2 regions of the Aerococcus tenax genome follow, and region 1 is predicted to be linked to the other one. Evidence: predicted binding sites of a transcription regulator. Region 1 holds the regulator's gene; the other holds the start of a gene.
What was found. Region 1 encodes Rex, which represses fermentation and respiration genes when NADH is low (regulators of the CRP and FNR family bind a similar motif). Its sites were predicted from a motif close to TTGTGAANTANTTCACAA; they were not measured.
Positions count from the first base shown of each region.

Region 2: a site for Rex is predicted at 3,891-3,908, ahead of adhE (bifunctional acetaldehyde-CoA/alcohol dehydrogenase). Genes of this name have one in related genera too.

Region 1 covers NZ_CP127382.2:223,882-231,417, reverse strand. Annotated here, with positions in the region: gene DBT50_RS01105 (adenylosuccinate synthase) at 1-909, shown strand, start outside; partial or broken gene DBT50_RS01100 (IS1182 family transposase) at 1,060-2,589, opposite strand; gene groL (chaperonin GroEL) at 2,764-4,392, opposite strand; gene DBT50_RS01085 (co-chaperone GroES) at 4,473-4,742, opposite strand; gene DBT50_RS01080 (redox-sensing transcriptional repressor Rex) at 5,256-5,900, opposite strand; gene DBT50_RS01075 (ABC-F family ATP-binding cassette domain-containing protein) at 6,134-7,536, shown strand, end outside.
Region 2 covers NZ_CP127382.2:62,261-69,796, reverse strand. Annotated here, with positions in the region: gene pgeF (peptidoglycan editing factor PgeF) at 345-1,118, shown strand; gene adhE (bifunctional acetaldehyde-CoA/alcohol dehydrogenase) at 1,192-3,837, opposite strand; gene thiD (bifunctional hydroxymethylpyrimidine kinase/phosphomethylpyrimidine kinase) at 4,237-5,685, opposite strand; gene DBT50_RS00330 (hydroxyethylthiazole kinase) at 5,672-6,511, opposite strand; TPP riboswitch at 6,670-6,768, opposite strand; gene apf (aggregation-promoting factor) at 6,914-7,536, opposite strand, start outside.

The sequences.
Region 1 (7,536 bases):
ACTACCCAAAAAGGGATTGGCCCTGCCTATATGGATAAGATTGCCCGTAATGGCATCCGGATGGCTGACCTCATTGACCCTGAAACTTTCGCGGAAAGGTTATCTGTACAAATTCAAGTCAAGAACGAACTCCTCACCAAGGTATATGACGAAGAGCCATTAGACTACGACACCATCTACCAGGAATATCTAGCATATGGCCAAAAACTGAAAAAATATGTCACGGATACTTCCTTATTGATGAATGATGCCTATGACCAAGGGGAAAACATTCTTTTTGAGGGGGCCCAAGGGGTCTTACTGGATATTGATCATGGGACCTATCCCTTCGTGACTTCCTCTAACCCCATTGCCGGTGGTGCTACAGTCGGTTGTGGGATCGGCCCAAGCAAAATCAATACCGTTATCGGAGTGATGAAGGCCTATACCTCTCGAGTAGGTGACGGTCCCTTCCCAACCGAATTGCATGATGCTATTGGGGACCGCATCCGTGAAGTTGGCCATGAATATGGTACCACTACTGGACGTCCACGCCGGGTAGGTTGGTTCGACGGGGTGGTGACGGCCCATGCGCGCCGGGTTTCTGGTTTAACCAAGCTTTCCTTGAACTGTTTAGACGTCTTAACTGGACTGGATGAAATCAAGGTCTGTGTAGGCTACCAAACCCCTAATGGCCAAGTATCCAAATCCTACCCCGCTAACTTGCGCTACCTGGCTCAATGCCAACCCATCTATGAAAGTTTACCTGGCTGGGAAGAAGACATCACTAGCTGTCAAGACTTTGACCAACTTCCCGAAAATGCTAAAGCTTATGTCCGTCGCATCAGTGAAATCGTAGGGGCCCCCATTGCCACAGTGTCAGTGGGACCTGACCGTACCCAAACCTTAATCTTAGATAATATTTGGTAAAAACGATAAAGAGAAAAAGTAAGCTCTGACTGAGGAAAATCCCCTTAATCTGAGCTTACTTTTTTGTGAAAAGAGCCTGGGACAAAAGTCTGCGAACTCTAAAACTAAAAGAGAATCTACAAATTACTTAAGCGTGATTTGTAGATTCTCTTATTTTATTGCTTTTATTTTGCTATATTTTTTCAAATTATTGGCCATGAAGGCCAATCCAACATCAGTTTTAACCCTTGTTTTCCCTCTGAGGTTAAATCGAGTGAACCCTAAAATAGCCTTTATCTGGCCAAAAACTGGTTCAACGTCAATTTTCCGTTTGGAAAAGAGCTTAGATCCTTCTTCAGATAAAAGCTTCTGTGTTTCTATATTCTTTAATTCCTGATAGTTTTTATTATAGTAAAGCGCCTTTTGCGGCGCATTTTTTGGGTCCAAAGGCTTATAAACCTGAATTTCAGAAATATAACCACTCATTTTATTTTTTCGTTTTTGGAGATGACTAAAGAAATAAACCGTGCCGTCAGGATGTGTAAAAGTATTACTTTGCTTATCGTAACTCCAATTATCCATATTTTTAGCTGATTTTTTATGTTTCTTTTTCTGCTCTTTATCAAACCGATTATATTTAATCAAATGGTTAATTTTATGGTTATCTAAATAAGTAAGGTTTTCTTCGCTACCATAACCAGCATCAGCTATAATGCATTTCGGGAAATTAGGAAAACTTTCAACAAAGGGTTGTAAAGTCCGCGTGTCCGTCGGATTGTGGAAAATATCATAATGAAGGACAAACTGGTTTTCAGTCGCTACTTGGATATTGTATCCCGCTTTCAATTGCCCATTCATCATATGATCATCTTTCATTCGCATGAACGTAGCATCAGGATCTGTTTTTGAATAGCTGTTTCTTCCGTTAAATGTTTCAAACTGTTTGGCATACTTTTGTTTGCGGGGTAGAAAATCTTTACTCACTTTACGGTAATGTTTTTTCAAACGACGACGTTCTTGTTTACGTTGATCTGGCCCTTTTACAGGAGTTTCCTCAATATCTTCAGTGAGTTTATCGATTTCTTCCTTAAGAACTTTAGATATCTCTTGAAGCATATTTTCTTCTAGATCTAAATTTTCATCATATTGGATGCCAGCATCAACCATCGGTTGAATTTCATTAAAGTAATATTCACGTGAAGTCACTTTTAATTGCTCTGCATATTTTTCAGTTGCCTTTTTCCAAACAAAAGAATATTTATTGGCATTCGCTTCAATTTTAGTTCCATCTATAAAGCAATTTTCTAAATGAATTAATTTCTCTAACTTTAACTGAGTGGTAAACTCAACGAATAAATTTTCTAATAAACATCTACAATTTTCTGAGGAACGGAAGCGATTAATCGTTCGATAGCTAATAACTTATTGAGCGACTAGCCACTGCATGGGTATATTTTCAACCATTAATTCTTCTATTTTTCTTCCACTAAATACGCCTTTACTATAAGCGTATAAAAGCGCCATAATTAAAGGTTTTGGATGATAGGCAGGACGTCCGTCCTGGGTACTGAAGCTTTCAAAATGTTTTTCATCCAGAGATTCAATAAAATTATAGATTGAAAATACAATATGATCTGGATCGATACATGCAGATAATTCTAGTGGAAGTGTTGTTTGATTCATGTTATATTGTATGTACACAAGAAGCACCCCTTAATCTTTAGTGTGGTTACTAATATTATAGCAGGGTGCTTTTTTTATACCTAATTTTAAGTAAAAGGGATAAGAAATTAGTGAAAACTAACTTCTTATCCCTTTTTATTTCGAGGCTTTTGTCCCAGCCTCTTTCAATCTTTATCCTATTCAGTTTTCGGATTAATACATACCTGGTGCGCCTGCTCCTGCAGCTGCATCATTTCCTGCATTTTCTTCTGGATGGTCAGCAACAACTGCTTCAGTAGTTAAAATCAAACCAGCTACTGAGCCTGCATTTTGTAAAGCAGAACGTGACACCTTGGTTGGGTCAACCACACCATCAGAAATCATGTCTACCCATTCACCACTAGCAGCGTTGTAACCAACGCCTTGGTCTTTATCGTGAATGTGTTCTACAATGACAGAACCTTCTAGACCAGCATTTTCAGCGATTTGGCGTAGTGGGGTTTCGAGGGCACGGACCACGATGTCTGCACCAGTTTGTTCGTCACCTTCTAAGGAGTCAACGACTTCTTTCACCTTGTCTTGGATATTCATGAAGGCAGTACCACCACCAGCTACGATACCTTCTTCAACCGCAGCACGAGTAGCGTTTAAAGCGTCTTCGATACGTAATTTACGTTCTTTTTGTTCAGATTCGGTCGCTGCACCCACGCGAACAACGGCAACCCCGCCAGCTAATTTAGCAAGACGTTCTTGTAATTTTTCACGGTCATAGTCAGAAGTAGTTTCTTCAATTTGTTTTCTGATATGAGCCACACGTTGTTCCAATTGTTCCTTGTTACCCTTACCTTCAACAATGGTGGTATCGTCTTTAGTAATGGTTACGCGGGCAGCTTGACCTAATTGATCAATGCTGGTGTCTTTCAATTCAAGACCTAAGTCTTCAGTAATAACTGTCCCACCGGTAAGAACAGCTAAGTCTTCTAATTGTTCTTTACGACGGTCACCGAAGCCAGGCGCTTTCACAGCAACGACATTGAATGTCCCACGAATCTTGTTCAAGACTAAAGTAGGAAGTGCTTCACCTTCAACATCGTCAGCCACTAATAATAAGGATTTACCTTGTTGTACGATTTGTTCTAATAATGGAAGGATATCTTGGATATTAGAAATCTTCTTATCAGTGAGAAGGATGTAAGGATCATCGAGAACAGCTTCCATCTTATCGTTGTCGGTTACAAAGTATTGGGATAAGTAACCGCGGTCAAATTGCATCCCTTCAACAACGTCTAAGGCAGTGTCCATGGATTGTGATTCTTCAATGGTAATGACACCATCTTGGCCTACTTTTTCCATAGCGTCTGCAATTAATTGACCTACTTCTTGGTCGCCGGAAGAAATTGCCGCAACGTTAGCAATAGATTCTTTAGCATTCACTGGAACAGAAATTTCTTTCAAAGCTTCTACTGCCTTGCGGATAGCTTGATCCATCCCACGACGAATGCCCACAGGATTTGCCCCTGCTGTCACGTTCTTAAAGCCTTCATGGACGAGAGCTTGAGTTAGGATGGTAGCGGTAGTTGTCCCGTCACCAGCAACATCATTGGTCTTAGAAGCGACTTCAGAAACTAATTTAGCTCCCATATTTTCAAAGTGATCTTCTAATTCAACGTCTTTAGCAATGGTCACCCCATCATTGGTGATTAATGGAGACCCATAGCTACGTTCTAGGACAACGTTACGTCCCTTAGGTCCTAAGGTCACTTTCACGGTATTAGCTAATTTATCAATACCTTCTACTAAAGATTGTCTTGCATCACTTGAATATTTAATATCTTTGGCCATTCTATCTATCTCCTATTCTAAATCTAAGCATGATCGAGAATTCAATGTTTTTTTGTTGGTTGTCGAAGTTCAGTCAATGATTATTCAACTACAGCAGTTAAATCTTTTTCTTTAATGATGAGGTAATCTTCCCCTTCATAGCGGATTTCGCTTACTGCATATTTTTCAAAAATAACTTGGTCGCCCACTTTAACTTGAGGGGTGTAGTCATCAGTAGCATCAGCAACGGCTACCACTTGACCTACTTGAGGTTTTTCTTTAGCAGCAGATGGTAAAACGATGCCAGAAGCAGTTTTTTCTTCCTCTTCTTGGACTTGAATAATCACACGTTCATTTAACGGCTTTAACATTTAAAATATCCCTCCAAATTTAACATACTAATTAATAACACTTTTAATGATTTGTTAGCACTCATCATCTCCGACTGCTAACTTACAATATTTATAGTAAAACATTTCCAGATATAAATCAAGTAATTCGTTGACTTTTTTTGACCTTTTTTCTTTTTATCACTTTAAAAGTATAAATTATCATTTAAAAAGTATATGCCCGTAAAGTTAGGAAATTGAGATGAGAGTGTGACAAAAGTCAAAAGAGCCCTGAACCACTGGAACAAACTATGGAAGATAGGCACAAGCCTATCGCACATAGTTTGTGAAGTGGACGTCAGGGCTGACTTTGGGAACACGTTTTGATTAGATAGTTCGTATTTTGAAAAGAGTCTGGGACTTTTGTCCCAGACTCTTGATTTTTACTATTAATGACAAGAAAAAAGCCCTCACTTGAAGAGGGCTTTACTAAGCGACTGGCATAAGTTAGACCTGATCATTCTGTCAGGTTCCTGCTAACTTCTGCTAGTTCTACTAATTTTTCTTTTTATTGTTGCCATTTCGATTACCAATATAGTAAATCAGAGTTTGCAGCTCATTGGCTAAATCGACGTTTTGGACATGAATATCTTCAGGAACATCTAAAACCACCGGCGTAAAGTTCAAGATGCCTTGAATACCGGCTTCTCCTAATTCACTCACGGTATCTTGGGCGACCTTTTCCGGAACGGTCATAATAGCAATCAGAATTTCCATTTCTTGAATCCGTTCCTTTAATTCACTCATGGGGTAAACCGGTACCCCACTATGGACGGTTCCTACAATCTCAGGATTAATATCAAAGGCCGCCCCAATCCGGATATTATTGGTCCGTTTAAAGTTATAATTTAATAAGGCGTTCCCTAAATTACCGACCCCGATTAAAGCCACTGTGGTGAGGCGGTCTTGGTAGAGTTGGCGACTAAAGAAGTCCAATAGAGCTTCAACATCATAGCCATAACCACGCTTCCCTAGGGCACCAAAATGTGAGAAATCCCGGCGAATAGTGGCGCTGTCCACTTTGATCGCCTCACTGAGTTCACTGGAAGAAATCCGTGTCTTACCCATATTCTTAAAATTATGCAAGTAACGGTAATAAAGCGGTAACCGCCTAGCCGTTGCACGTGGAATTTCCTTCATGTTTCCACTCCTTTTCACAAGATATCAAATACATTTTATCACCTAAATCATAAAATGGAAAGAACTTTGTGAAAAATCACATAAATCTTTTTGGCTAATTTTCATTAATTTTAAAACTTTGTGAATAATCCCGCCCCTTTCTAAGGGAAAGTTCACAAAGTCAAAAATATCTATCGATAAAATATGATACACTAGTGAAGACAATAATAAACGATTTAGGAGGAAAGGATCCAATGATTGTATTACAAGGATCAAAACTCATGCGACGTTTTGGCTCCGATATTCTTTTCCAAGATGTCCAAATGACCATCCAAGATAATAGTCGGACTGCCCTAGTCGGGCGAAACGGCACTGGCAAATCAACCCTACTCAAAATGTTGGCAGGGATCGAAGAGCCTGACCAAGGGCAAGTCACCCGGGCTAAGGGAAAGACCATTGCCTACATGGACCAACATGCCGCCATTGAAAACAGTCAACGGACGATCTATGAAGAAATGCGGTCAGTTTTTAAGGAATCTATCGCTCTCATCCACCATGCCGAGCAAGCCGCTCAAGACTTGGCCGATGCCCAGGATGAAGCAAGCTACCAAGAGGCCCTCAAACGCTATGACCAATTACAAGAAGAAGTCAACCAAAGCAATGCTTACGGTTATGATTCCGAGATTCGCATGGTCCTCCACGGCTTTCAATTTCCCGAATCAGATTACGACAAACCCATTAACCAATTATCTGGTGGTCAACGGACGCGACTAGCCCTGGCCAAGGTCCTCCTTGAAAAGCGCGATATTCTCATCCTCGACGAACCCACCAACCACTTAGACATTGAAACCCTAACCTGGCTAGAAGATTACCTACCTTCCTATCCTGGAGCCCTTTTGATCGTCAGTCACGACCGTTATTTCTTAGACCATGTCACCAATGAAACCTATGAAATGACCGGACACAGTATGGAATATTATAAGGGGAATTATTCCTTTTACCTCAAAGAAAAGGCTGTTCGCCTAGAAAGCTGGCAAAAGGCCTATGATAAACAGCAAAAGAAAATCGCCAAGTTAGAAGACTATGTGGCTCGTAACCTTGTTAGGGCTTCGACCACCAAGATGGCCCAGAGTCGGCGTAAGCAACTCGAAAAGATGCCCAAAATCGAAAAGCCTAAGCAAGACGAAAAAAGTCCCCACATTCAATTTCTAACGGACAAGTCCAGTGGCAATGTGGTCCTTACTGCTGACCACTTAGGCATTGGTTACGATGATCACTTACTTTCTTATCCGATTGAGATGGATATTAGAAAGCAACAAGCTATCGCAGTGGTGGGACCCAACGGCGTGGGTAAATCTACCCTCTTAAAAACCATTATCCAAGAAATTCCCACCATCAAGGGGGAAATTCACTATGGGGCTAATGTGACCATTGGCTACTATGACCAAGAATTAGCCAAACTCCACAGCAATAAGGATGTCCTCCACGAACTTTGGGATGACCATCCGACCATTAACGAGGAAAACATTCGTACCATCCTGGGGTCTTTCCTCTTTTCCGGACAAGACGTGGAAAAATCTGTCGCCATGCTGAGTGGAGGGGAGAAGGCCCGGCTTGCCCTCGCCAAACTTTCCTTTAACCACGATAATTTCTTGGT
Region 2 (7,536 bases), 160 kb from region 1:
ACTTTTATTTTTTTTACTGTTGGTGAGCATTAATTAAGCAAGATTTCTCTTGATAAGAAGCTATGAGCATGAGTGGCGCTTTGAATTGGGTCGTTAGCCATGAACAAGCAAGCGATGTGAATTAGGGATAGTTGGCTTTAGCCTTACTAGCCCTTTGAAGCTCGCTAGGTGAGGGACCTTGGCCCGAACCGATGCCATGGCTTTTCAACGACCAAAATTCAAAAGCAGAACGAATGCTCACCAACATCATTTAATAAAAAAAGCCTAAAGATTGCGGGTGGGAAAAAATCCGCTTATAATAAGCAAGATACTTTGCCATTATTATATAGAAGGAAGTGTTCCTGATGAGTATTCACTACTATCAAAATAATCCCCACTTACAAATGGGAATTACCCTAAGAGATCCCGAATTACCCGAGGAGGGCAATATGGGGATCCATTCCTACCAGAACTTCAATGCGGTCTTATCTAACCGCCGGGCTTTTTTCCAAGCAACCCATATAAGTCCCGACCACTTTGTCCAAGCCCATCAAAGTCACTCCAAACGGGCAGTGGAAGTTTCCCTGGCTGACGGCGGTAAGGGCGCCCTAACTAATGACACAGCCATCCCCCAAACCGACGCCCTCTACAGCTTTGATGATGACCTCATGTTAGGGATTTTCACGGCTGACTGCGTCCCTATTCTCTTCTACGACCAAAAGACTCCCCTGATCGGCGTCATCCATTCCGGTTGGCGGGGAACGGTCCAAAACATTACCCATGTAACCTTTGAGCAAATCTTTGCCGACCATCCTGAGGTCAAAGCAGAAAATATCCAGGTCCAAATTGGCCCAGCCCTATCCCAAAAACACTTTGAAGTCGATGAGGATGTTTATCTTCAATTCAAGAACTTGGAGGGTTCAGAGGGAAATATCTCCTACCAAGCCGACACGAGTAAGTGGCACATTGATAACCAAGCCGTTGTTAGAAATCAATGCCTCAGTCTAGGTATCCGCCCCGAAAACATCCAAGTGGACTCCATGGACACCTATGCCAGCCCCCAAGGCTTCTCCTATCGTCAAAACCAAACTAAAGGCCGCCACATGGGCTTCATCTGGCAAAAGAACCGTGTGAATTAATAAAATATGATAAGAGACGAAAAAAGTGAGCTGCTGGGGCTCACTTTTTTTCTATCTATACAAGAGGAATTTCTTACTTATTCTTAATTGGCTCTGGAGCCTTTCCATAACCTTGGTAAGCAGCCCGCATCATGGCCATCATATCAGGAACTAATGGCAGACGAGGGTTTAATGGGGTACATTGGTCTTCATAAGCATCATAAGCCAGTTGTTCTAAGGCCTTTTCCCATTCTTTCTTGTCAAGACCTTGGACTTGGTAGCTCATTGGGAGACCGACTTTTTCACCGAGTTCATAGCAGGCTTGAGCCAAGGAAGCAACGGCTTCTTCAACAGTATTAGCCTTTAAGCCTAACATACGGGCAATGTCTTGGTAACGTTCGCCGGCCTTGTAGTAGTTGTATTTTGGCCAGGTAGAAAGCTTACCTGGTTTTTCCCCATTGTAGCGGATCACATAAGGTAGGAGGATGGCATTGTTTTCCCCGTGAACGGTATGGAAGACCCCACCGATCTTATGGGACATGGAGTGAACAATTCCCAAGAAGGCGTTACCGAAGGCCATCCCCGCCATGGTTGCCGCATTATGCATCTTCTCTCTAGCTAGCGGGTCAAAGTCTTTGACTGATTTTTCCAAGTAGTCAAAGACAATCTTAATGACTTGGAGGGAGAGTCCATCGGTATAGTCCGAGGCAAAGATAGATACATAAGCTTCAATAGCGTGGGTTAAGACGTCCATCCCGGTAGCGGCGGTCACCCGACTTGGTACCTTTTCGACAAAGCTGGAATCCACGATAGCTACCTTAGGTAAGAGGGCGTAGTCAGCAAGCGGGTACTTCTTATTGTTCTTCTTATCGGAAATGACCGCAAAAGGCGTTACTTCGGAACCTGTCCCTGAGGTGGTTGGGATAGCCACTAATTGGGCTTTGTCACCGAGGGCTGGGAAACGGAAGGCCCGTTTTCTAATATCCATGAATTTTTGAACCAGGTCGCGGAAGTCAACGTCAGGACGTTCATAGAAGAGCCACATGATCTTAGCGGAGTCCATAACCGATCCCCCACCAATAGCAATAATGGTATCCGGTTGGAAGGCCCGGATAGCGTCAGCACCCGCTTGAACCGTGGAAATATCTGGATCCGGTTCAATGTTATCAAAGACATCATAGACCACCTTATTTTGCCGTTGTTGAAGTTGGTCAATGACTTTTTGAACAAAGCCGAGTTTGGCGATGCCTTTATCAGAAATAATCGATACCCTTTCCACATGGTCTAATTCTTGTAAGTATTTAATGGAATTCTTTTCGAAGTAAACCCGAGGGACTTTAAACCATTGCATGTTATTTTGCCGCTCCCCTACTCGTTTAATATTAATCAAATCTAAAGGTCCCACGTTACCAGCTACGGAGTTATGTCCATAAGACCCACAGCCTAGGGTTAAGGAAGGAATAAAGTAGTTATAAACATCCCCAATTCCCCCAAAGGTTGACGGCGCATTGACAATGACCCGGGCCACTTTCACCCGTTTGGCGTATTCGATTTCTAAGTCGTGGTTATTGGTATGGATGGCGGCGGAGTGACCTAGGCCATTAAATTCAACCATGGCTTCGGCCTTAGCCATCCCATCTTCGGTTGTTTCAGCCTTTAAGATGGCAAGCACTGGGGATAATTTTTCTCGGGTAAGGGGTTGGGCAGGACCCACTTCAGGAACTTCTGCTGCTAGGATGACGGTTTCTTCTGGCACTTCAAAGCCGGCTTCTTTAGCAATCCAAACCGCTGATTTCCCGACAATATCGGCATTGAGTTTGGCTTGGTCAACCGCATCACTATTGGCTTTAGCTCCAAAGCAGAATTCTTCTAAGAGAGCTTTTTCCTTTTGGTTGACAAAGTAAACATGGTAGGACTTCATTTCTTTAATGAAGTCGGGGTAGATTTCTTTGTCAACAATGGCAGCTTGTTCTGAAGCACAAACCATCCCATTATCGAAGGCCTTACTCATGACAATATCATTCACGGCTTGCTTGAGGTTGGCCGTTTTTTCAACATAGGCAGGCACATTCCCTGGTCCCACACCCAAGGCTGGTTTCCCACAAGAATAGGCAGCCTTAACCATGGCAGATCCCCCAGTAGCTAAAATCGTAGCGACATCAGGGTGGTTCATCAGTAAATTGGTGGCTTCCATAGAAGCGTGTTTGGGATCGATCCATTGGATACAGTTTTCAGGAGCCCCTGCCGCAATGGCCGCGTCCCGCACCACTTTGGCCGCATGGATAGAAGATTCCAGGGCTTGGGGGTGGAAGGAGAAGACAATCGGGTTACGGGTCTTCAAGGAAATCAAGGACTTAAAGATTGCTGTCGATGTTGGGTTGGTAGTAGGGACAATCCCACAAATTACTCCGACCGGTTCAGCAATATAGGTCAATCCCTTGGCCTCATCACGATCAATAATACCTACTGTTTTCAAGTGGCGCATGTGGTTGGTCACATGTTCACAGGCAAATAAGTTCTTGGTGGCCTTATCTTCAAAGACACCCCGTCCAGTATCTTCAACGGCATGTTTAGCTAAGACCCCATGTTGGTCTAAGGCAGCAATCGACGCCTTAGTAACAATATGGTCGATTTGCTCTTGGTCTAAGGCCATAAAATCTTCTAAGGCCTGTTTAGCCTTAGCCACTGTCTCATCGATAAATTGTGGAATATCTACTTTTTGTTCTTTTCCTTTAGCCATTGTTCTTCCTAACCTTTCTTTGATTTTTAATGACTTTCATCTTTATGGCTATTATGTTAAATTATTCACAATTAAAAAGCAAGTTCTTTTTTGTTTTTCTTTTTACCCACAACCGCTTACAATCACTTAAACATTAGTAATTTAGCCTTGTAATCGCTTACAGCTTTTAAAAGAATATTTTTATATTTTAATTAAAAAGAGAAAATATGTGTTTGTTTTCACAATGTTAGGAATAAACACTCTTTTTAAAAACAGATAGACCCTTTTCTAAATATAGAAAAAAGGCCATGACAAGCTATCATGACCCTTATCGGTGTACAGATACTCTTCCCCTAGCAGGTCTAGCCTCGTAGAAGGGTTGAAAGACTAGGAACTATGTGCCAAGGGAAGTTAAGGCAATTAATGGTCACTGGGGTAATAAGTCAATAGTCCAAAGCCATGGTTCAAAGGCCCACTCCCCTGGCCAAGGTCTAATTGATCTTTAAGGGCCAGGCTGAGATAGGTCTTAGCCCGAGCAATGGCAGTAACTAAGTCATCCCCCTTGGCTAAGTTGCTGGCAATGGCACTGGATAGCGTACAGCCGGTGCCATGGGTATTGGGGTTATCAACCCGCTCGCCCTTAAACCAGTGGACCTGGCCCTCAGGAGTCACCAGGACATCGTTAGCATCATTAACTCGATGGCCGCCCTTACAGAGGACTGCGACTTGGTAGGTCTGACTAATTTTCTTAGCGGCGGCTTCCATATCGGCTGCCGAATGGATATCTTGTCCTGCTAAGACCTGGCTTTCAGGAATATTGGGAGTAATTAAGCAAGCGAGCGGGAATACCTGGTCAGCCAAGACCTGTACCGCTTGGTCTTGGATCAAGTTGGACCCGCTCGTTGCGACCATGACCGGGTCTACTACGACATATTTAGCCTGATAGTTTTTAAGGGCTTTGGCGATTTCCTCTACTAATTCCACTTGGGAGACCATGCCAATCTTGACACTAGCCGGAGGGATATCCTCAAAAACAGCCTGGAGTTGGCTAGCCAAGGCCTCGGGACTGAGGTCATAGACCCCGGTCACACCCCTAGTATTTTGGGCGGTCACTGAAGTAATAGCACTCATGCCAAAGACTCCATTGGCCTGCATGGTCTTGAGGTCCGCTTGAATACCCGCTCCCCCACTGGAATCTGAGCCGGCAATGGTAAGGACGGCTTGGAGTTTAAAAAGCTTTTCAGCAGCTTTACGGATTTCTTGAGTCGCTTGGTAGGGGTTTTCCGCCTTAAACAAAGCAGAAATCAGAGCCACCCCGGCCAGCCCCTGGTCCCGTAAATTGGCCATATTATCTAAGTTAATCCCACCAATGCCTACAATGGGAATATTCACCCCTTGGGCAATAGCTCGCAAGGTGGTCAGACTAGTGCCTTGGGCATTGGCCTTAGACTGGGTCGGATAGAGGGCGCCAACTCCCAAGTAGTCTGCACCAGCCGCCTGGGCTTTTAGAGCGGCATCCAAACTTTTAGCCGAAGCCCCGATAATTTTTTCCGGGCCGAGCAGTTGTCTAGCCTGGTCGACTGGCAGGTCATCTTCTCCAACATGGAGGCCGTCAGCATCTACCGCCAGGGCCAGTTCATAATCATCATCAATAATAAAGGGGACACCTGCTTCTTGGCAGAGGGCTTTAATTTTTTTAGTTAGATCCAGCTTCTCCTCTTGGTCTTTAAAGGGATGGTCCTTTAAACGTAACTGTAAAATCGTCGCCCCACCTGCTAAGACCTCTTTGACTTGCTGGATTAATTCGTCATGATCAAAACGGTCGGGCGTAATGGCATAGACCAATAAATCATTTTTATTGAATGTCATACTTGGCTCTCCTTTCTAATTCTTTGGCCTCTAATAAGAAGACCTGGTCAATCACCCGGTTGGAATAAGTGGCATTGCCCTCATAAGGCTGGAGCACTTGAGCAGCGATTTCTCCCGCCACCCCATAGCTAATCATAGCTGCTGTAGCTAGGTAAAAAGAATCCTCATCCGGATTACCGGCTAAAAAACTGGCTAAGACGCCGCTTAACTGGCAACCTGATCCCGTATAAGAAGCCATCCAGGGGTGACCATTTTCAATGACTGCCAGCCGTTCGCCATCAGTCACTAAGTCAATCGGACCTGACATGGCTAGGATAATTCCTTTTTCTAGGGCATAAGCTTTAAAGGCCGGGGCAAAATCAGCCAGGTTAGCCAAGGTCACCTCGTCTCCAGGACCCAGGTCAACCCCAGATCCTTGGCTTTTTTCAAAGAGGAGGCTTCGAATTTCCGAAGCATTCCCCTTTACCGCGCTTACTAGATCCCGGTCAATCAGATCTTGACAGAGCTTTAATTTAGACGGCATAGCTGAAACCCCCACTGGATCTAAGACCACGGGATGGTAGTCATTTTTCGCTATGGCGGCGAGGTCCAACAATTCCTGATTAGGTCTGGGACTAGCGGCATTCAATAGCAAAAGGTCAGCTGTCTTGACCACATCCTGACTATTAGGTAAGTTATCGGTCATCACGGGACGCCCGCCACTGGCCAAAATCACATTGGCCACATCATGGATAGTGACATAATTATTTAAAACTTGGATCAGCGGGGCTTTCTCCTTGACCTGCTGACTATATTTCGCAAAGGGAATGCTTGTTTTTTTAGACATTGACTCATCTCTCTTATTCTGTTTAGATTACACATTTTCTCTGCAGGTCTTTTACTTCTAGACAGAAAAAAAGCCCTGCAAAGTATACTCCACTTCGTGTACTTTGCAGGACTTCTTATCGTTAGGCTTTAGCAAAAGCTTGGCTGTGCCTTATAACGATATTTGAATTCTCACATCCCTACGCAAGTCTTAACTTTCTCAGGTTCAAAGAGTCCAGGTTTCCACCTATCTCAGCAAAAGCACCTCTTGTGAGTACTTTCTAACTATAGCAGAAACCGCTTACCTATTCAAGGCGAAGCGCTTAAACTCCTTATGAAAGCTGAGATAAATAAAAAAACTCCAGCCCAGTGAGCCGGAGTTAATGGTTTCGTCCTTTGGTGTGACTGTTACACTCTTTTTATCTTAGTACCAACCGTTAGCGTTCCAGAATGCTAAAGCGTTGTCCCATGAACCGTAACGACCGGCTACGTATTGGTCAGCCACACGTTCTTGGTTAGCTGGGGAGTAGTCACCGTTTAAGTAAGAAGCGCTTAATTGGTAACGTCCGATGTATTGGCCGTTAGTTGCTGAGTATGAACCACCAGATTCACGTTGAGCAATGATTTCTTTAGCGGATGAAGAAGAACCAGTGTAAGCGCTTTGTGCTGGAGCTGGAGCTGGTGCAGGTGCTGGAGCAGCAGCTGGTGCAGCTTGAACAGTTGCTGGTGCTTGGTAAGTTTGACCAGCAGTTTCATCAACGGTGTAAACTTGAGCTGCTTGACCTTGTTTTTCTACTTCAACTTCATTAACCTTACCTGATTGGTCAGATTTGAAGGTTAATTTAGTTCCTGGAAAGATTAAGTTAGCATTTTCGATGTTGTTGATTTCAGCTAATTCTTTGGTGTTCACATCTGCTGCTTGAGCAATAGCGTTTAAGGTGTCACCAGATTTAATGACATAAACTTTTTCGTTGTCATCTAATTTTTGGAAGTCAGCTTTGATTTCTTCAACTGAACGTGCTTGCCATTCAGCTGCGTGTGCTTCAG